Regions from separate parts of the Peribacillus sp. Aquil_B1 genome, predicted to be linked through region 3. Evidence: riboswitches for the same ligand, from Rfam matches in the RefSeq annotation. Region 3 holds a riboswitch; each other region holds the start of a gene.
What was found. Region 3 has a riboswitch for S-adenosylmethionine ahead of MPH60_RS08115 (bifunctional homocysteine S-methyltransferase/methylenetetrahydrofolate reductase). Riboswitches for the same ligand answer to the same signal wherever they lie in the genome.
Positions count from the first base shown of each region.

Region 1 (7,520 bases), on a different contig from region 3:
AATACGTGTTAAAGGACATTTCCTTCTCCGCCAAACAAGGAGAAACGGTCGCTTTAGTCGGCCATACTGGTTCAGGAAAAAGTTCTATAATGAATTTATTGTTCCGCTTTTATGACAGCAGTGAAGGGCAAATTAAAATCGACGGAAAGAATATATTGGATATTCCTCATCAGACGCTTAGGGAGCATATGGGAATCGTCCTTCAGGATCCCTATTTATTTACTGGCACCATCGCCTCCAATATCAGTCTGAACCATAAAGGCATCACAAGGGAAATGGTTGAAAAATCATTAAGAGATGTCGGGGGGGACAAAGTGCTGAAGCATCTTCCTTTAGGGCTGGACGAACCGGTGATTGAAAAAGGCGGAACGCTGTCTTCCGGACAACGGCAGCTAATCTCTTTTGCCCGTGCTCTTGCATTCAATCCGGCCATATTGATTTTGGATGAAGCGACAGCGAGCATCGATACCGAAACCGAGGCAATTATCCAGGAGGGAATGGAAGTGCTGAAAAAAGGGAGAACGACCTTCATCATTGCACATAGACTTTCCACGATAAAAAATGCAGACCAAATTCTTGTACTAGATAAAGGGCGGATTGCTGAGCAAGGTACACATGAGGAATTAATGGAACTAAAAGGAAAGTACTATCAAATGTATGAACTGCAGGCTGGACCGCATAAAGGCATGGCTGGCTGACACAATTGAATAACGGTGGTTCATCAAGATTAAACTATAAAGAGGGTGCCTATTGGTACCCTCAAGCATAATGATTGATAATAGTAATCATTACGTTTAAGATATATCTATATTGACGATGAGGTGATAATAGTGAAACAAGAAATTCATCCCGATTATCAACAAGTGGTATTCATGGATACCAACAGTGGGTATCAATTTTTGACAGGTTCCACGAAGACGTCCAATGAAACGATCGTTTGGAAAGACGGCCAAACATATCCATTGTTAAAAGTGGAAATCAGCTCGGATACGCACCCTTTTTATACCGGAAAGCAGAAGTTTGCTGAAAAAGGCGGACGGGTGGATCGCTTCCTGGATAAATATAATATGAAGAAATGAGAGTCAGGCCATCGAAAATCGATGGCCATTTTTTATGACTGGGTAGAAAAGAGTTAATAATGATGCAAGGAAAAAGGGTGCCCCATAATTTATAAGGCACCCATCCTTTATTCATTTTGCAGCAATTGCTTCTCCTTTGGCAATATTGACGAGGGCCGCATCGAAGTCCTTGATGATATCGTCCGGATTTTCAAGTCCGACAGAGAGGCGTAGCAAACTGTTCGTGATGCCGCGCTTTTCCCTTTCATCAGCAGGCATGGCAGCATGGGACATTTTGGCCGGGTAGGATAATATGGATTCGACCGCTCCCAGGCTTACGGCAAAAACAGGGAGCTCGACAGTGTTCACGAAGGAACGGAAGATTTCCTCACTTTCCAATTCAAATGATAGGACCGCCCCTGCACCAAGTGACTGGCCTTTTTGGATGGCGTGCTGTGGATGATCGGCCAGTCCGGGATAATACACTTTTTTCACTAAGGGCTGCTCCTTTAAGTAGGCTGCTATCTTTTCTGCCCCTTTTTGTGAATGCTCCATTCTAACTGATAAGGTTTTCAAACCTCTCATTACAAGCCAGGCATCCTGAACACCAAGGACCGCTCCAAATGAGTTTTGGAGCGAACCGAGTCTTGCCGCCAATTCCGGATCTTTCACGACTGCAAGCCCAGCTACCACATCACTATGTCCGGATAAAAACTTCGTGGCGCTATGAAGGACAACATCCGCGCCCAGATTCAGCGGTTTTTGCAATGCCGGCGTCAAGAATGTATTATCAACAAAACTTAAGGCACCGGCTTTTTTTGCGATATCACATACGGCTTGAATATCGGTCACTTTAAGTAAAGGATTTGAAGGTGTTTCGATGTATATGGCCCTGGTATTTGGCTGAACGGCCGCTTTGACGCTTTCAAGGTCCGTCATGTCAACGAAGGTATGCTCAATATTGAAACGGGTCAATACGCTTGTGACCATCCTGAACGTTCCGCCATACACATCTTCGGAAATGACGATATGGTCTCCGGCCGACAATAGCAGGAAGGCTGTTGAAATGGCCGCCATACCTGATGAAAAGGCAAAGCCGTGAGTGCCTTCCTCAAGTTCGGCAATGATATCTTCAAGTGCTTCGCGAGTTGGGTTCCCGCTTCTGCTGTAATCATACTTGCCGAATTGATCGATATTGGATTGATGGAAAGTCGATGCATGCTGAATGGGAACGCTCACACCGCCCGTTGCCGGATCGAATTTATGCTGATTATGAAGTAATTTCGTTTCAAAGCTAAAATCATGACCTGTCATCGTATTGCCTCCCTTTTTACATGTGCGAATGCTTGCTGCAAGTCACCGATCAAATCATCGCTATCCTCGATGCCAACGGAGAAGCGGAGCAGGCGATTACAAACCCCATTTGCCGTTCTGACTTCAAGCGGTATATCGGCATGTGTTTGTGTGGCAGGATAAGTGATGAAGCTTTCAACCCCTCCAAGGCTTTCTGCAAAGGAAATTAATGAGAGCGATTGTAAAAATGGGTTGACCGCCGATTCATCAATGATGCGGAAAGAAATCATGCCGCCTCTGCCGGGATACAATACATCCGTGACACAATCATGTTCCGATAAGTAATCTACAAGTATCTTGGCATTCTTTTCATGACGCTCCATCCGCAATGCCAGGGTTTTCATTCCGCGCATCAACAGCCAAGAATCAAATGGGCTCAAGACAGCTCCAGTGCCATTATGGTGGAAGGCAAGGGCATCACATAATTCAGCGCCGCTGGCAACGATCAGTCCTGCGAGCACATCATTATGACCACCGAGATACTTGGTTGCACTGTGAATCACAATATCCGCTCCAAGCAGGATGGGTTGTTGAATAAGAGGCGTGTAAAAAGTGTTATCAACGATTAACAATAAATTATATCGTTTGGCCAATGCGGCAACGGCACTAATGTCCGTTTGCTGCATAAGGGGGTTAGTGGGAGTTTCGATGAAGATGGCTTTCGTGTGAGGAGTGATGGCTTTTTCGATATCCTCCAAACAACAAGTGTTTACATAGTCACACTGCAACCCCCATTTTTTAAAACCTTGTTCTAACAGACGATATGTACCGCCATAAAGATCTTCGCTGACAATCCAGGCATCCCCGGATTTAAAAAGGGCGAGAATAGTGGAGATGGCGGCCATTCCTGAACTGCAGGCATAGCCTTGGTCCCCTTTTTCCAAATCGGCGATGGATCGCTCCAATAGCTGGCGTGTAGGGTTTCCTGTCCTTGTGTAGTCGAATCCCGTCGATTGGCCAATTCCTTCGTGACGAAAAGCTGTTGAAAAGTATACCGGCGGATTGACTGTTCCTGTCGCCGTTTCGCTGCGATTTCCTAATTGAGCAAGATAAGTTTCAGGTTTGTACATGGTTTTCACTGCTCCTTTGAGTTATATAAAATAAAAAAAAGTCTTCTTTAAGAAGAAGACTTTGATTAAGTAGGGACGAGTCATTCTTCTTATCTTCCAAGTTCACAAACTTGTGGAATTAGCACCTTTTCATTGGTTTGAAACAAATGAAGGTTGCTGAGGTGTCATCGGGCCATTCCCTCTACCTCTCTCGATAAGAGTTTAGATTATTCAATTTCTTTTGAATTTACTATATATACAAAATACTGTCAAGGACATTTTAGGAGTGATGATACTTGGATGTTCATGACCAGGTCAATTGGAGCCTAGCGGTGTCTACACTTTATGTCTCTAAAAAGAATAATCGAATTTTCATATAAACATGAAGGGAACATGGATTTTTCAGAAAAATTGGAAAGGGTCAGCGGGATATTTTTGCTTTAAAATAATAAAGTTTGTACAATGTATGGAGAGAAAGAATAATCCGACATTATTCATTTCATATGCAAAGGGTCTTCAATGAATAGTGCAAACATAGGAGGAGAACACATGGAATACAGAATCGAACGAGATACGATGGGTGAAGTGAAAGTTCCTGCTGATAAATATTGGGGAGCACAAACTGAGAGAAGCCGTAACAATTTCAAAATCGGTAACGAAAAAATGCCGATTGAATTAGTTCGTGCATTTGCATACGTTAAACAAGCTGCGGCAAAGGTGAACTATGATCTAGGTGATCTTTCCGAAGTTAAAAAGAACGCCATCGTCAAGATTTGCGGGGAAATCCTTGAGGGTACGCTTGATGAACATTTCCCGCTTGTAGTTTGGCAAACGGGAAGCGGCACGCAAAGTAATATGAACGTGAATGAAGTGGTCGCCAACAAAGGGAATGAATGGTTAAAAGAAAATGGTGAATCCGAAACCCTTCACCCGAATGATGATGTTAACAAGGCACAAAGCTCAAATGATACTTTCCCGACCGCCATGCATATTGCAGCCTTTATGGAAGTCGCTGAAAAATTGGTTCCTGCCATCAAAGCACTTCGTGATACATTCGATACAAAAGAAAAAGAATTTTGGGATGTCGTGAAAATTGGCCGAACACATCTTCAAGATGCTACACCATTAACATTAGGACAAGAAATTTCCGGTTGGAAAGCGATGCTCGATAAAGATCTAGCGATGATTGAGGAAAGCAGCCAAAAATTATTGAACCTTGCTCTAGGCGGAACGGCTGTAGGAACCGGAATCAATACAAAAAAAGAATTCCCGGGACTTTCTGCCAAACAAATTGCAGCGGATACAGGATATCCTTTTGTCACATCTGATAATAAGTTCCATGCCTTGACTAGCCATAACGAAATCGTCTACGCACACGGTGCTTTGAAAGCATTGGCGGCGGATTTAATGAAAATTGCGAACGATGTCAGATGGCTTGCAAGTGGTCCAAGAAGTGGAATCGGCGAAATAGCCATTCCGGAAAACGAGCCGGGCAGCTCCATCATGCCAGGTAAAGTCAATCCAACACAAAGTGAAGCGCTTACCATGATTGCAACACAAATCGTGGGTAACGATGCTACAATTGGCTTTGCAGCAAGCCAAGGTAACTTTGAATTGAATGTATTCAAACCAGTCATCATCTATAACTTCCTGCAAACGGTCAAATTATTGACTGAAGGCATTCATTCATTCAACGACAATTGTGCGGTGGGCATCACTGCAAATGAAGATAAAATCAAAGAAAATGTAGAGCGTTCCCTTATGTTGGTAACAGCATTGAACCCGCATATCGGTTATGAAAAAGCAGCCAAGATTGCCAAAACGGCATTCAAGGACAACTCTACGTTAAAAGAAGCGGCGTTGAAATTGGAGTTCCTGACCGAAGATGAATTCAAAGCATGGGTCGATCCTGCTAACATGGTTAATAAATAATTGCATACAAGTGCCCTCCCTCTCGTATTAGGGAGGGTGTTTCCATGTGTTAAAATAATGGAATCGACAAATACTGAAATCATAAGTATCGGGAACAGGAGGAAATACAATGTCTATATGCCCGCTTTGCAACGGTCTGAGAAAAATTCATGTTAAATGCCCGGAATGCGGCAGTGATCTTGAGGATAAAGGGAAATTCATGGACTACGCTGATGATTACAGTGCTTATATGGATATCGACATACTTAAAGAAAACGACGGATACCCTCAATCCCTTCAAAAAGGCCAATGCCCGCATCTCATGAAATGCCCGGAATGCGGACATGATGAAGTGGTATTGGTCCAAGAATGAATTTGAATAAAGTAAAAGACCCAATATGAATGGGTCTTTTTACGTTTAATTGGCAGATAACTTCATGCTTTCCTGCATCTGTTCATCTTCTTCAACTAAAATGCGATGTTCAGTCCCTTTATCAAAAAAGTGTGCTTTATTCATGTCGAGGGCAAGATCGATCTTTTCCCCTGCCTGAATAATATTCTTGGCATCGACCCGTGCAACGAAGTCCTGCCCCTCTAATGTGGAGTAGAGCATAATCTCCGCGCCCATGAGTTCGGCTACATCAATTTGTGTCGTGAATGTAGTGTTAGGGGACTTCGTGAAGTAAGCTCCTTCATTATGGAAATCCTCCGGACGGATGCCAAGGATTACATCTTTTCCGACATATCCTTGATCACGCAGCATTTTCATTTTCAATTCAGGTATTTCAAGCGTTTGTTCGCCTATTTTAATTGTGCCTTCTTTTAATGTTCCGGTAAAGAAGTTCATGGCAGGCGATCCGATAAAGCCGCCGACGAAAACATTTATTGGTTTCTCATAAACATCCTTTGGGGCACCGACCTGTTGGATGATACCATCTTTCATTACAACAAGACGTGTCGCCATGGTCATTGCCTCTGTTTGGTCATGCGTGACATATATGGTTGTGGTGTCGAGCCGTTTATGCAGTTTAGCGATTTCTGCACGCATTTGAACCCGCAGCTTTGCGTCGAGATTGGATAATGGCTCATCCATCAAGAACACTTTTGCGTCCCTTACAATTGCACGGCCGAGAGCCACACGCTGGCGCTGACCACCTGAAAGCGCTTTAGGTTTCCTGTTTAGCAACTCTTCAAGTCCGAGAATCCTTGCCGCTTCATTGACCCTTTGCTTGATTTCCGCTTTTGGCGTTTTCCTGAGCTTTAATCCGAATGCCATATTGTCAAATACGGTCATATGAGGATATAAGGCATAGTTTTGGAAAACCATCGCAATATCACGATCTTTAGGAGGGACATCATTTACTCGCTTGCCGTCTATGTATAAATCCCCTTGGGAAATGTCCTCCAGTCCGGCAATCATCCTTAATGTCGTTGATTTGCCGCAACCGGAAGGTCCCACAAAAACGATGAATTCCTTATCGGCAACACGAAGGTTGAAGTCTTTAACAGCCGTCACCTTTTTATCATAAATCTTGAATATATGATCTAACACTAACTCTGCCATGAAAAATCCCCCTTTTAAACTACTGATTACTTGTACCAATTAGCTATAGTCTAAGCTATCGGTTTAGAAAAAAGTATGGGCACATTGCACAAAAAAGGTTGAAATTACCTCTTTGTGATGGAAATTAATCATTCAGCAGAAATATCAAGTACGCAGTAAGGGCATGACGGAAGTTTCTAATATCGAGACCAGTTCTTTCTGAGAATTTATCGATTCGGTATTGTAAGCTGTTCCGGTGTATATAAAGCTGTTTTGCGGCATAGGTGGCATTGGAATTACATTCGATATACGTTTTAACTGTTTTGATAAGCTCAGTATCCTGCTTGGTCTTGCCAAGAATTTCATTGATATACCACTTTGAATTCGTAAAGGATGGATCATTTATTAATGAATGGGGGATGATGTCTGCCAAATCAGTCACCTTTAGATCCGGCAGATGCACCTGTGCCAAATCAAAACATCTTTTCTCCAGGGCCCAGTGATGGTGAAGGTCTTGATTTACAGGGTGAAAGCGCCCCGTGAACATACGGGTCTTTACATAAAAATCACTTTCAAGCGTGGAAGAAATGGCGATTAGTTCTTTAT
Region 1 covers NZ_JAKXEE010000002.1:619,599-627,118, reverse strand. Annotated here, with positions in the region: gene MPH60_RS16805 (ABC transporter ATP-binding protein) at 1-698, shown strand, start outside; gene MPH60_RS16800 (type B 50S ribosomal protein L31) at 831-1,079, shown strand; gene metC (cystathionine beta-lyase) at 1,191-2,372, opposite strand; gene MPH60_RS16790 (methionine biosynthesis PLP-dependent protein) at 2,369-3,481, opposite strand; SAM riboswitch class I at 3,568-3,681, opposite strand; gene fumC (class II fumarate hydratase) at 4,010-5,392, shown strand; gene MPH60_RS16780 (hypothetical protein) at 5,502-5,744, shown strand; gene MPH60_RS16775 (ABC transporter ATP-binding protein) at 5,790-6,935, opposite strand; gene MPH60_RS16770 (PucR family transcriptional regulator) at 7,060-7,520, opposite strand, start outside.
Region 1: another riboswitch for S-adenosylmethionine. It lies ahead of MPH60_RS16790 (methionine biosynthesis PLP-dependent protein); the one in region 3 lies ahead of MPH60_RS08115 (bifunctional homocysteine S-methyltransferase/methylenetetrahydrofolate reductase).

Region 2 (7,520 bases), 260 kb from region 3:
CACCGCACTTTCACCCTTTTCAGGAAGCGGACCGGTGTATTCCAGCAATTTTTCCTTGAATTGTTCAGGACCCCAATCAGCGACAAGGAATTTCAATCGTGAGCGATGACGCTTTTCACGGTACCCGAAGTCACGGAATATCGTCGTGATGGCGGCCGCTACTTCGACTGTTTTTTCAGGTGAAATGAATAAATCAAGTTCCTCTGCCAGCATTGGAACGGAGGATAGCCCACCGCCTACTTTTACGTGAAAACCAGCTACCTTTACTCCATCAATTACTTTTGTTGCTGGATTGAATGAAACACAGTTGATTTCAGCATTTGAAGCATTATGGATATTAGCACTTATGGACATTTTATATTTCCTCGGAAGGTTCGAATAGTCTTCGTTAAGGCGGAAATACTCAAATACATCATAAAGGACTTCGCGTGTATCGAAAAGTTCGTCTGGATCGATGCCTGCCAGTGCATTTCCGATGATATTGCGTGTGATATCACCACAAGCACCAGCCGTAGTCATTCCAACCTTTTCCAAACGATTTAAGATATCCGGGACTTGTTCAATGGTCAGCCAATGGAATTGAATGGCCTGACGGGTTGTAATGTCATATACGCCCCTCCCGTAATCTTTAGCGATGTTTGCTAGCGTTATTTGTTGATCATAAGTCAGGATACCGCCTGGAATAACGACACGCATCATCCAATAACCAGCTTCTTTTGGCCGTTGCAGGTAGAGACCTGCCCACTTGAACATATCCCAATTTTCTTTAGGGATGGACTCAAAACCATTTGCTGCGTAATGTGGAATATCATCAAATATCTTCAAGCCGTCTTTTTCCAATTTCCAGACTTCGGTTTTATTTTTAGCGATTAGTGGATTTTCCGACCAAAATTTCTCGTAAACCATTATATGTCCTCCTTGATTAAATCGCTTTCTTTGCTGTCAAATAACCGATTACCTGTTCAACGCACTCTTCAATGCTGTATTTGTCGGATTCTAAAATGATTTCCGGTTGTTCAGGTTCTTCGTATGGAGAGTCGATTCCTGTAAAATCTTTAATGATTCCCTTACGCGCCTTGTCATAAAGACCTTTTGGATCACGCACTTCGCACTCTTCGATCGGACACTTTATGTATACTTCGATAAACTCCCCTTCTTCGAGTAAATCACGGACAATCTGCCGATCTGCCCTGAAAGGTGATATGAAGGCGGTCAATACGAACTGCCCACTATCCACGAATAACTTGGAAACCTCACCGATCCGCCTAATATTCTCGGTTCGATCCTCTTCAGAAAAACCTAAATCTTTATTCAAACCATGACGGATATTATCCCCATCCAAAACATAACTTCGAATATTCCGATTATATAACTCTTTAGCGACTGCGTTCGCAATCGTTGATTTTCCGGAGCCCGAGAGACCCGTGAACCATAGAACTGTGCTTTCATGGCCATTCTGCTTCCGGCGGAGCTCCTTGGTCAATGACGTTTCATGCCAAGTGACATTCGTACTTTTACTCATTAATAATCCCCCTCTTCTTGTGATCCTTCAATTTATGTCCTATCAGTTATAAACTTCATTCTTTTTTAGACCTTCGATCAACACTTCGATGACTTCTTTACGGCTAAAGGTAGCTGGAGGAATTTCTCCATTTCGCAGCATTTCCCTTACCTTCGTTCCAGACAGGATGACATGGTCTTCCTTGCCATGCGGACAAGTTTTGGCGGAAGCCATATTGCCACATGCTTTACAGTAAAAACTATGTTCAAAGAATAATAGCGTGATCCCTAACTCATCGGCGTTGAAATTCCCAAAGATTTTTTGAGCATCATATGTGCCATAATAATCGCCCACACCCGCATGATCACGTCCGACGATAAAATGGGTGCAGCCATAATTTTTACGGACCATCGCATGGAAAATGGCTTCTCTAGGTCCTGCATAACGCATGGCAGCGGGGAAAACTGCAAGGGAGACGCGGTCCTTAGGATAATATTTTTCAAGAAGCACTTTATAGCTTTCCATTCTTACATCTGCCGGAATGTCATCGGATTTAGTGGCACCTACGAGAGGATTTAAGAATAAGCCGTCGACAATCTCCAATGCTGTTTTTTGAATGTATTCATGTGCACGGTGAACAGGGTTCCTCGTTTGGAAGCCGACAACCGTTTCCCAGCCTTTTTCAGCAAAAGCTTTCCTTGTCTCGACTGGGTCCAAATAATGAGCTTGAAACTGCGGACGCTCTATTCTCTTGATCAACTTTATTTCCCCGCCGGCATATACATCACCGCGGTTATATAAATTTTTCACTCCAGGGTGCTTCTCATCATCCGTTTGATAAACTAATGTCGCTTCCAATTGCTTATCTGGAGTATAAATATCGGAAACGGAGAGAACCCCGTATGTTTCACCATCATGAGTCAAGGTTACTTCTTCACCTATAGTAAGGGTTTCTGCAATTTCTTCGGTCAAAGGCAGCGTAATCGGGATGCTCCATACATGACCGCTGCTAAGCCTCATATCCTTGACCACTGTCTCATAGTCACTTTTTGTAAAGAATCCATTAATCGGACTGTAGGCACCAGTGCCTATCAATTCAAGATCACTTAAAGCAATTTCATCGATTTCGATTGACTTTGTTATTTTACTAATATCATAATTTGGTTCCCAAAGATCGATTAATGTTCCTCCGTGCGGTAAACTGATTGTCATGCTAATTTCCCCCTATGGTTTCTATTTATTTAAGATAAATGCAATCCGCATTCCGTTTTTTGAGCTCCTTGCCAACGGCCTGAGCGTAAATCATCTGCATTGAAGGCTGGTGCAGTACATGTTTTACATCCAATGCTCGGATATCCATTATCATGCAGGATATTATATGGAAGTCCGTTTTTGTGGGCGTAACGCCATACATCTTTCCATGTCCAATGTATGAGTGGACATATTTTAACTGATTTGAACTTATTATCCTTATTGATATACTCGGTCAAAGCCCTTGTTTCGGATTGCTCCCTCCGCAATCCCGAAAGCCATGCTGTTGCCGTTGAAAGCACATCGGTAAGCGGAATGATTTTACGGATGTTACAGCACTTATTGGAATCTCTAACCCATAATTCATCCCCATATTCAGCTGCTTGTTCCTCAAGCGTCAAGGCTGGTTTCTTCATTTCGATCGAAAGCTTTGGATATCGCTTTTTCACTTGCTCGATCAATTGATAAGTTTCCTCAAAATGAACATCTGTATCAAGGAAAACTATTTTGGCAGAAGGATTGACCTTCGCCAATAAATCCGTAAGCACGATGCCTTCAATGCCAAAACTGCAAGCATAAATCAGTTCGTTTCCATAATGGTCATTCGCCCATTGCAGAACTTCCAAAGCACCTTTTGTCTCACTGTCTTCGGGAAATACAGGGAAATCCCCAGTGTTGAAATTTTCATAGTTTATTAATGCAGCCAACTTTGTAGCCCCCTCTAAAAACTTGCTGTACCAGGTTAGAGTAACTATTGATCACTACCCGTTGTAATCTTCTCCAGTTTGTTTGACTCTAGGAAAAAAAGAGACGAATCTAACCAATACTCTCTTTATATCAGTTAAACCCGCCTCTAGTTTTTCTAGTCAGCAGATACCTTATTTAATTCTTAATTTTTCATTTCTTTCCATTTGAATGATTTTACCATCCTGGACAATAAGTGTAATGGATCCATATTTCATAGAATTAAGCATTTCTTGAAGTCGTTCAAATATTTCTTCAAGCTGATTCTCTTTATCCAAGCCTGTTCCTCCTTTAAGAAAATCCGCGAATTTCTTATTTTCACCGCTGATTAAATGAATTTCTTAGATTTATATAATTCCAAACAACCTTACATTGTTATGGTTTGCCTACAACTTTCCAAAAAAACAAAAATCTTTCCATGATGGAAAGATCCCAAGGTAAATATCTTTACCTTATCTTCCAAAATGATCAACATTTTGTTGGAGGTAGCACCTTGCATCGATCATGCAGGTTGCTGGACTTCAAAGGGCCAATTCCCTCCGTCGCTCTGGATAAGTTTTATTATTTTAAATATTAACATATATTTAATCCTTGTCAATGGAGTTTTCTTATAAAATAACTTGGTTTAATATTATGGATGAACTGTTATTTTTATACACACTATTCCAATTATGATTTTATGTTCATGTAAATACGAAAATAGACTCGTCTTTTTAGATAAAAACTCCAAAAAAATGAGTCTATTTTCATTAACAAGCCTATTATTGGCGCCTGTCATCATTTAAAATAATAATTTTTCGAATTCCAGCCCTTTTTATAGAAGGGAGAATTCATTAATTTCTTAACTGTATCGCTTCTATAAATTCTTGAACTTGACTCTGGACCCGATCAATTAAATGCAAATCATTAATCGGGTTTTCTGAATTCTGTTTATCTATTTCTTTATCAACAAAATAAATGCCCTGCAGCGGCTCGCCTTTTAAAATTGAAATTAATGGTTTAAGTGCGTAGTCAATCGCCAATAGATGCCTGTTACTTCCGCCAATCATGATTGGCAGTACTGGCTTGCCCTTAAAAGCACCTTCTGGCAGCAAATCAATCAAGGCCTTCAATACACCTGTATAAGAAGCCTTATAAACCGGTGAACCAATAATGATTCCTCTAGCTGCTTGAATTCTCTCTGAAAGCTTTAAGATATCTTCACTGTTATATTTGCCTTGAAATAAATCATCTGCTGAGAAATCCGTAATTGAGTAATAAGCTGTGGTAAATCCTTCGTTTTCGACTAATGATTGAATATGTTTTAGTGAGATGTCCGTTCTGGACGGAATAGCCGGACTTCCTGATAAAATTACGATATCACTCATTTAATATACCCCTCCAATATTACATGATTTCCAGATAAAATCTTCGTACAGTATGCTTTTATCGTAATAGTCTGAAAAATATAAGTCAAATCTTACACTCTGGTTTAAAGAATTCACAAGTTTACTCCATCGGATCTGAAGGAAAATAAAACGGTCATATTTGCGGCTTGATGCTCATGCCCTTCAATATGACCGTTTCATTATGTATGTTTTTGTTTTCCATGAATGCCATATACCAAAAGTTGAGCAATGCTCTTAATTCGTTCAGAAGTAAAATATGGCTCCTTTTTCTGCTGATGGATCTCATAATGTGTAGATAATGCCAATGTGAAAGAAATGATCCCTACATTAAATAGGATAATATCAGAGATATATTGTATCTCACCACTATCTATTCTCTTCTGTATTTCAATATGCCTGGCATTCGGCTTAAAGATCTGATCTACATATTGCTTCGAAATATCTTGATCGAATTGTGTTTCCCTGAATAGTATCGAAAACTGTTCTTTATTATCAAGAATTTTATTTATCATGGTACAAACATGATTCTCCACTAGATCATCCGTAGATAGATGGCTAGTGCCCTCTTCAGATTCCTCTTTCTCATCAGGGGTAATGGTAGCCAATAGTAAATCTTTTTTGCTGTCAAAGTATTTGTAAATAGTAGCTTCGGAAACATTGCAAGCAGAGGCAATTTCATTCGTTCTTGTCATGTCAAAACCTTTAGTGGCAAAAAGAGTCCGGGCTACACTTATGATTCGTTCTTTCGTTTGCTGCCCTTTTTTCAAAAATATCAACCTTCTTTTATAATGATAAGACCAGTGTCACCAATCTATTTTCCATGATATCCCGATGGTATCAATCGGTCAATATTACCTTTGATTCATTAGAATCCAATATTCCCATATATCATAAATAGAAAACATCGTCTGATTGGGACGATGTTTTCTTTTAGTGAAAATCATTTAAAAGCTGCATAGCCATCATCGACCATGACTACACTTCCATTGATCGCATCCGCTTCCTCTAACGATAATAGATAGACGGCATTTGCAACGGCTTCTGGCTTAATTAATTTACCGCGCATTTGACTTGCATTCAATTTATCGATGATTCCCATATCTTTATAGCCTTGAATGATAGGAGTGTCAACCCCGCCTGGAGCAATGCCCACTACCCGTATGCCATAAGCACCTAATTCCAAAGCAGCTGTCTGTGTCATCATTCTTACAGCTCCTTTAGTTGCCTGATAGGCAAAGGTTCCGTGGGAAGCTAAGTAACCGAACACAGAAGCGGTATTAATAATGACACCCTTGTTACCTAACTCCTTCATTTTCCGTCCTGCTGCCATGATACCAAAGGCAACTCCATGCTGGTTCACTCCAATCGTTTTGAAATAACCCTCCATATCTTGATCGAGGATCATACCGCCTGCACCGATGCCGGCATTATTAAACATGATATCGATCCTTCCGAATGTTTCCACTGTTTTGTTGATTAAGGATTCAACATCTTCCTGTTTAGAAACATCCGTTTTAACAAAAATGGCCTCTCCGCCATCTGCTGTTATCTGTTCAACGGTTTCCTGTCCCATTTCTTCATTAAAATCCGCAACAACGACCTTGTCCCCTTTTGCTGCGAATTTCAAGCATGCGGCTCGGCCAATACCGCTTGCTCCTCCTGTAATAACTGCAACTCTTGCAGACATATACATTCCCCTTTCAACACTAAAAAATATAGTAAGTATTTACTTACTTTTTTATTATAAAAGTAAGGAATATGTAATTCAAGCAATTTGTATTTTTATAGACTTTTGAGCTTTCAAAAGTAAAGCTGTCCTATTAATAGGACAGCTTTACTTGTTTAACAGGTTTTCAATTCGGCCTTACCTATGGATGTCTTCACCATTTCAATGAAAAGCTGCATAAAACGATCATCACCTGTTAATTCTGGATGAAACGCACTAACGAGGACATGGTCTTGTCTCGCAGCCACTACATTCTCTTCATAAACAGCCAATACTTCTACACCTTCTCCAATTCCATCAGCAAATGGCGCCCGGATGAAAACTGCCTTATAAGGGGTTTCCATTCCTTTGATTGATAGTTCAGCCTCGAAACTATCCTTTTGACGTCCAAATCCGTTCCTTTTCACGGAAATGTCCATTAGTCCGAGATAGGCCTTCTCATCGCCAGTCAATTCATTGGCCGCCAATACCATCCCTGCACATGTACCGAAAATTGGTTTTTTATCTGCGAAGAAAGTTTTGACCGGTTCCATAAATCCATAACGATCCATTAGCTTCCTCATCGTCGTGCTTTCTCCGCCTGGAATGATCAAGCCATCGATTTCCAGCAACTGCTCCGGTTTTTTTACTATAATTGCTTGTTCACCGGCAGCTTTGATTTGATTCAAGTGTTCTTCAACTGCTCCCTGTAATCCCAAAACACCAATAGTTATCATATTACCATCCACGTTCCTGCATCCGTTCTGCCGGAGCTAGTTTGGAAATATCAATTCCTTTCATTGCACTGCCTAACTCTTTGGACAACCGGCCAATCAATTCATAATCGGTGAAATATGTAGTAGCTTGAACGATTGCCGATGCGAATTTTTCTGGATTTTCAGATTTAAAAATACCAGACCCAACGAAAACG
Region 2 covers NZ_JAKXEE010000001.1:1,864,575-1,872,094, reverse strand. Annotated here, with positions in the region: gene MPH60_RS09250 (nitrite/sulfite reductase) at 1-906, opposite strand, end outside; gene cysC (adenylyl-sulfate kinase) at 923-1,522, opposite strand; gene sat (sulfate adenylyltransferase) at 1,565-2,713, opposite strand; gene MPH60_RS09235 (phosphoadenylyl-sulfate reductase) at 2,743-3,447, opposite strand; gene MPH60_RS09230 (YezD family protein) at 3,631-3,774, opposite strand; SAM riboswitch class I at 3,946-4,054, opposite strand; gene ssuE (NADPH-dependent FMN reductase) at 4,330-4,863, opposite strand; gene MPH60_RS09220 (TetR/AcrR family transcriptional regulator) at 5,064-5,651, opposite strand; gene MPH60_RS09215 (SDR family NAD(P)-dependent oxidoreductase) at 5,825-6,571, opposite strand; gene pdxT (pyridoxal 5'-phosphate synthase glutaminase subunit PdxT) at 6,727-7,326, opposite strand; gene pdxS (pyridoxal 5'-phosphate synthase lyase subunit PdxS) at 7,328-7,520, opposite strand, start outside.
Region 2: another riboswitch for S-adenosylmethionine. It lies ahead of MPH60_RS09230 (YezD family protein); the one in region 3 lies ahead of MPH60_RS08115 (bifunctional homocysteine S-methyltransferase/methylenetetrahydrofolate reductase).

Region 3 (7,520 bases):
TTCCTGATAACTTTCCTTTGCATATGGTTCTTCATTCCCTTTAACGAAAAATGTGGCCTTAACTTGATAGCTGTCCAAAATATCCAATATATCCATGGTATTCAAAGATGGTCCGTCATCGAATGTTAAATAGGCGATTTTCTGTTTTTCCTTACTTTTTAGGAGCGGTGTTATTTCTTCAGGTACCATTGCATGTACTTGAATGTTTTGCACAGCCACAAGAAACAAAATAATAATGAAAGAACCCGCCATGGAAAGAAATAATTTAAGCTTATTCTTCATAGATGTTGCATCCCCTTCCTTTTGACCATTAAGATGTACCAATAAAGGGGTTTCATGCGAAATAAGGCAGCGGTAAAAAATACCGCTGCCTTATATTATGAATTATCGATCGACATTAAAGTAACGTGCTTCAGGATGTGCAAAAACAATGGCGGAAACGGAAGCCTCTGGTTCCATCATGCATCCTTCAGTCAATTCCACGCCAATATCTTGAGGTTGTAAAAGGCGGAATAGCTTCTCCTGGTCTTCCAAATTAGGACAGGCAGGATAACCAAAAGAAAACCTTTGTCCTGTGTACTTAGCGGCAAATCGCTCCTTCATGGACATTTCAATCGGATCGCTAATGCCTAAATCATCCCGCATTAATTGATGAATTCTTTCCGCGAACCCTTCAGCGGTTTCGAGAGCAAGTGATTGAAGGGCGTGATTTTTCAAGAAATCACCTTCAAGCTTAAGTTTTTCTGCCCATTTTCTGATTCCTTTTCCGGCAGTGACCAGGAAGAAACCAACGTAATCCATTTGCCCGGAGGAGACCGGTTTCGCGAAGTCCGCTAAACAAAGATGCGGATTCGAATCTTGTCTTGGGAAGTCGAAAGTTTCCAAAACCTCATGATGATTGTCCGGGTTGTATACCAATAGCTTATCTCCTTCACTTTGAGCAGGGAAAAATTGATAAATTGCATGCAAGCCATAATCAGGTTCCGTCTTAAGGAATTCAATCAATTCATCTACGAGATCATTGAGCTGCACCGCTTTTTCATTCCCTTGCTTAAGCAATTCGGAAACTTTACCTTTTAACCCCAAATGATGTCCAATCAGCATTTGCCTATTAATATATGGCTGGATGACATCCAACGGGTAGTTTTTTAAGACGTGACGCTTGATGTCACGCGGTATTTTAACAGGAACATCGCTTAAAGGGGCAGCTGTGGACTGCTTACGGACAGGTTTTTCCAGCGTGGCGGCAATGGCCGCATTCGCTTTCGACCTTTCTCGTTTCTCGACTAACTCTTCCAAGTACACCACTTTTTTGTCAGAGTCATGTAAAATATTCGTTACAGCCAAACCATCCATCGCATCTTTGGAATATAAAACCGGCCCTTCATATTCAGGTGATATTTTAAAATCGGTGAATTTACGTGATAATGCTGCCCCTCCCACTAAAATCGGGGTATCTATTCCCGCTTGCTTTAAATCCTGAGCGGTTAAAACCATTTGCTGTGCAGATTTGACAAGTAACCCAGATAGGCCAATGATGGTTGGCTCATGTTTTCGAACCTCTTCAATGATTTGTTGCGGTGCGACCTTGATCCCCAAATCAATGACTTCATAGCCATTATTGGATAGGATGATATCCACTAGGTTTTTTCCGATATCATGCACATCTCCCTTGACAGTCGCCAAAAGGATTTTCCCTTTCTTAGCACTATCTTCAGAGTTTTCCATAAGTGGTTCCAGGTGAGATACAGCCGCCTTCATCGCTTCAGCACTCTGAAGAACCTCTGCGACAATAAGTTGGTTGTCATTAAACAACCGACCCACCTCACTCATGCCATCCATCAATGGTCCATTGATGATTTCCAATGGGGTATCACCGCGCTCAATCGCTTTATTTAAATCATCAACCAAACCTTCTTTCGTTCCTTCGATAATATAGTTACCTAGACGTTCGTCCAATGGCAGGACCACACCATTATCTTTCTTCTCCGCTTTTTTTCCACGATAAAATTCGGTAAAGACCGCTAAAGTTTCAGTTGATGTCTCGAACAGGAGTGCCTCAGCCAATTTCACTTCCTCTTCCGGTATCAGAGCGAAACGTTCAAGTTTTTCTGTATTGACGATGGCATAATCGAGTCCCGCTTTTGTACAATGGTAAAGGAAAACTGCATTTAATATTTCCCTTCCCCTTGCTGGCAGACCGAAAGAAACGTTAGAAATGCCAAGTATCGTCAGGCATTCTGGAAACTTTTCTTTAATCGCCTTTATTCCATTCACCGTCTCTAAAGCAGATCCGATATATTGTTCATCTCCTGTTCCTACAGGAAATACAAGCGGATCAAAGATGATGTCACTTTTGTTTAGACCGTACTTATTGACGAGCAGATCCACAGACCGTGTTGCCACTTCCAATTTCCGTTCAGCATCGACGGCCATCCCAATTTCATCAATGGTTCCTACGACAACGGCAGCACCATATTGATGGACTAAGGGTACTATTTTTTCAAAGCGCTCTTCACCATCTTCAAGGTTTATGGAATTAATGATCGATTTTCCTTGTGAATGTTTTAATGCTTGTTCAAGAACGGCTTCGTCCGTAGTATCGATGACCAATGGGACCTTCACTTTTTTGACGACCTCTTCCACAAATTCCTTCATATCGCCAAGCTCATCCCCATCAGGGTCTGCAAGACAGATATCAATGACATGGGCGCCTTTTTTCACTTGGGTACGCGCAATTTCGGCTGCTGGCTCGTAATGCTTGCCGCGTATCAGCTCCTTGAATTTTCGGGAACCGATAACATTCGTCCTTTCACCTACGAATAAAGGACGCATTGAATCATCGTAAATGAGCGGTTCTATGCCTGATACGGCATGACCATGGGCAGTTTCCGAAATTGTACGGGGCTTCATCCCTTCGAGCACCCTGGAAAGTTCTTTAATATGCTCTGGCGTCGTACCACAACATCCGCCAATGATATTGATCCATCCCTTATCGGCAAATTGCTTCATTTTCTCAGCCAGGGAAGTTGGTGACTCATGATAGTGTCCTTCTTCATCAGGGAGCCCGGCATTCGGATAACAACTGATGGCGCTATTCGATATATCTGCAAGTGTCCTGATATGGTCTATCATGAATTCCGGCCCTGTTGCACAATTAAGGCCGACAGCTACGGGCTTCATATGTTCAACCGATAAATAAAAAGCTTCTATGGACTGGCCAGCAAGTGTCGTGCCCATCGGTTCAATTGTTCCTGATATGATGACAGGCACTTCTTTTCCTGTTTTTGCAAATGCTGCTTTGATGCCAGAAAAGGCAGCCTTGACATTAAGCATATCCTGACAGGTTTCCACCAACAGCAAGTCTACACCGCCATCCAAGAGACCCAGTGCCTGTTCTTCATAAGAATCGGTTAAAATATCAAAAGTCGTTCCGCCCGTTACGGAAAGCGTTTTTGTAGTGGGGCCCATCGATCCGGCTACATACCTTGGCCATTCCTCATTGGAATACTTTTCACAAGCTTTAACGGCAAGCTCAGCTGAAATTTTATTTAGCTTGTAGGCAATCGTGCTTATTTGGTATTCATCAAGAACGATGCTGGTCGCTCCAAAGGTATTGGTTTCAATGATATCTGCGCCCGCTGCTAAATATTTTTCATGAATGGACTGGATGATTTCCGGTTGCGTCAGTGATAAATATTCATTGCAGCCCTCGAATTGTTCTCCGCCAAAATCGTCTGCTGTCAAATTCTCCGCTTGAAGCATGGTTCCCATCGCCCCATCAAGCAGGAGAATCTTAGAATTTAACTGATCTTGAATCGCTTTTTTATTCATGTACTGCCACCTCTGATGTCTGTTTACTATCGACTTTTCTAATATATTTCGTAAGTTCCGCCGTCATTTCATAGCGAAGGAACGGAGTGATTAAATATATGCCCTTGAATTTTTCCCTAGCCGCGTCCACCAGTTCCCGCGCGATATTGACCCCTTCAATCCTTGACTTTACAGGGTCATCCCCCGCTAAAGCCATGGCCCTTCTTACGTTATCAGGCAATTTAATGCCAGGGATCTCATTATGGATGAATTCTGCATTCCGGGTGCTTGTCAAAGGCATGATACCGATGAAAATCGGAGTTTCTAAATGTTTTGTAGCTTCATGCACTTCTTCGATTTGCTCCACCGAATAAATTGGCTGTGTCAAAAATGATTGGGCACCGCAGGAAATCTTCTTTTCCATTCTCAGTACGGCTTTATCCAGATATTTCACATTAGGATTAAACGCTGCCGCAATTTTAAAATTTGCCCGTTGACCCAAACTTTGACCGGAATAGGAAAGACCTTCATTAAATTGTTTGACCAGGCTTATAAGGTCAAAGGAAGATAAATCATAAACCGAGGTGGCACCCGGGAAGTCCCCTATTTTTGAAGGATCTCCGGTGATGATCAATAATTCATTCAGCCCTACCGTCTGCAGACCCATTAAATGTGACTGGAGGCCAATCAAATTTCGATCACGGCATGTTATATGCACCATCGGATTAATATTCAATTGGTTCTTAAGTAAGTTAGCCAGTGCATCATTCGATATCCTTGGTGAGGCAAGTGAATTATCCGCTAATGTAATGGAATCGACCCCTGCTTTTTTCAAAACCTCAGCACCGGTCATGAAACTCTCTATTCCCAGTTTTTTCGGTGGATCAAGTTCAACGAGGATCGTCCTTTCCGTTTTGGCCTTTTCGTACAGTGGAAGCTCCAATTCTCGATCGTTCACTTCAATTATTTCTATTTCGCGGGATTTCGTAACTTTCTCTTTTACAGGAGCAAAACTTCCGATCGCATTCTTTACAGCTTGGATATGCAGTGGAGTCGTTCCACAGCACCCGCCTATGATAGCGGCACCTTGCTCACGAAGTTCCAAGGCACTTGACCCAAAGTATTCCGGCACGGCTTTATAGACGAGCCTTCCATCCACATAATCAGGGAGGCTGGCATTAGGGTATATGGCGATCGATGCTTCCTTCGGCATACTCACTTCTTCCAAGGCCCGGATCATATGATGTGGACCAAGACGGCAATTCACCCCCACAACATCGGCACCCAGTTGCTCGAGTTTTTGAAAGGCTTCATTTAAATGGATTCCATTTTGTAGATTACCCAGTTCATGCATCGAAACATTTGCGATGATCGGCAGTCCAGTTTCATTTTTTACGATTTGCAGGACGGTTTCCAGCTCTTCCAGGTCATAAAATGTTTCCAAGAGAATTCCATCCGGGTTTTCCATCAACAGACTGTATAGCTGTTCACGAAAACCCCGTTTAATCTCTTCCATGCTTAAATCCGATTTCCTGATACTCCGCTGTGCCCCTATGGTACCGAAGACATACGCCTTTCCTTTTGCCGCTTTTTTAGCTAGAATGACTCCCTGGCGGTTGATTCTGCTAACTTCATCTTCAAGTCCATACCGTTTCAATTTGTTGAAATTAGCTCCGTATGTATTTGATTGAAGGATATCTGCACCAGCTTCCAGATAGGCACGGTGGATGGACTCTATTTGATTTGGATTCGTGCAGTTTAATTCCTCATAACATTGATCGATGCCATTTGAGTACAATAAGGTCCCCATTGCCCCTTCCCCAACCAACATTCTTTCTTTCACTTCTTTACGAAAATTCATCATTACACCCTCTCTCAAAAACAGTCCTGTTTTTGTCGTATTTTATGAGTATGAGAGAAAAGGAAAAAAAACCTTCTCAAAGAAGAAGGTTTTTTGAAACATTCTCCTCATCTATCAAGCTCTGCTTGCTGGATTTAGCACCTTTGCCTAAGCTGGTTGCTGAGGTTTCTTCGGGCCAGTCCCTCCACCTCTCTCGATAAGATCCATTTATATAATTTTCACAAGATTTCAAAATTAGATTATATTTAATTTACATTAATAATCTGTCAATTTCAATACCTGATCGACATTTTTTTCACTTTTGCAAAAATGATTCAATCTTTTGCGGGTTTAACCCTCTTCAAGATTCTTTGTTTCCAGTCTTCCGCTAACGAGTCTAGAGTAAGTAAAGCCTTAGCGCCTTCCAGGCCATCTCGTTTATGTAGGATTACCTCTGTTGCATAATGAACTGAAATTTTTTCTTGCAAACGATCTATCAGCACGATTTCGTTTTGCTTATTTATCGTTCCTTCTTGAAGTACTCTTGCAAAATAACCAGTGAAACTCGTTTTCAGCACAAGTTCCAAAAACTTAGGTTGTTGATTAAAGTGGGAAATGGTCGAACAAGGTATCCTCCCCTGGTTAATTTGCACAATCACTTCGCCTATTTGATAAATATCGCCGATATACGTGTCTTCTTCCCTCATCCCCTCTACGGTTAAATTTTCACCGAATGCTGGGATATCCAGCTTTTTAGAGAATTTTTCATTCCATAATGAATAATGCTCAAAGGGGTAAATGCACAAAGCCCGATCAGGACCTCCATGGAACTTTACATTACCAATCCCATCACCAATTATGCCTGATTTAGTCACTGTCACATTATCCTGTGCTTGTTTATCCATGGCTGAAAAGATATCGACATTCGAAAAAATTTCCTGTTTCGGCTTTCCGGCATGAAGTGATTTGATTTTTCCATTTTCCATTTGCATCTTCCATTCATATTTAATTTATATCATCCTATATGTATAAATTATACTAAAAATCCATTTATTCTGTAGCTTTTTATAAGTATATGAAGTGAAAAAGCCACATAATCCGCTTAAATGGACAAAATATCATTGATTTCCAGAAAAATTCATAGGTTAGTTTCAGTAATTTTGTTGCTATTTCAGAATTAAATATGGTAGAATATGAACACAATATATAGTCGAAAACTACAACCGTTCGCCTATATGTTGATTTTCACGATTGAATTCCTCATTGTCGCTCTTTAGGGAGCGAATTTTTTTGCCTCCATTTCCATCCATTTATTTTCTTTTATTCCATCCATATCCTTAAATCGTGATTCACTTACCTATTTGCACTTTCCTTTCCTATACAAATCCCTCCCTGTAAAGTCACTTTCACTCCCTTATAAGTGTCTGGTTCTTTGCTAAAACAAGCAGAAAGCCGAGCGACACCATATGTCTTCCGCTCAGCTTCCTGTTTAAGCTTGTTTCTTTTTTTTCGGTGCCGCTTTCTTTCGGGTCGTCTTTTTCTTTTCCGGTTCATCATGTTTCGTACGGTCAATGGATGCCTGTAATGCCTCCATTAAATCGGTTACATTGTTGGAAACTGGTTCTTTTGTTTTGGCTGTAATCGTCGTCTGTCCCGTTTTCTTTGATTCAATCAATTCTAGCAACGCGGTTCGATAGTCATCCGTGTATTTTGTCGGATCGAAAGTAGTCGTTAATTGATCTATCAATAATACGGCAGTATCGATTTCTTTTTTTACAATGGTATCATTGGCTGGGATATTCGGAACGTCCGCTGTGGAACGGACTTCATCCGGATAATGAATCGTTTCCATCACCAAGGTATTATC
Region 3 covers NZ_JAKXEE010000001.1:1,607,518-1,615,037, reverse strand. Annotated here, with positions in the region: gene MPH60_RS08125 (polysaccharide deacetylase family protein) at 1-282, opposite strand, end outside; gene metH (methionine synthase) at 385-3,834, opposite strand; gene MPH60_RS08115 (bifunctional homocysteine S-methyltransferase/methylenetetrahydrofolate reductase) at 3,827-5,674, opposite strand; SAM riboswitch class I at 5,779-5,877, opposite strand; gene MPH60_RS08110 (MOSC domain-containing protein) at 5,989-6,639, opposite strand; gene ku (non-homologous end joining protein Ku) at 7,143-7,520, opposite strand, start outside.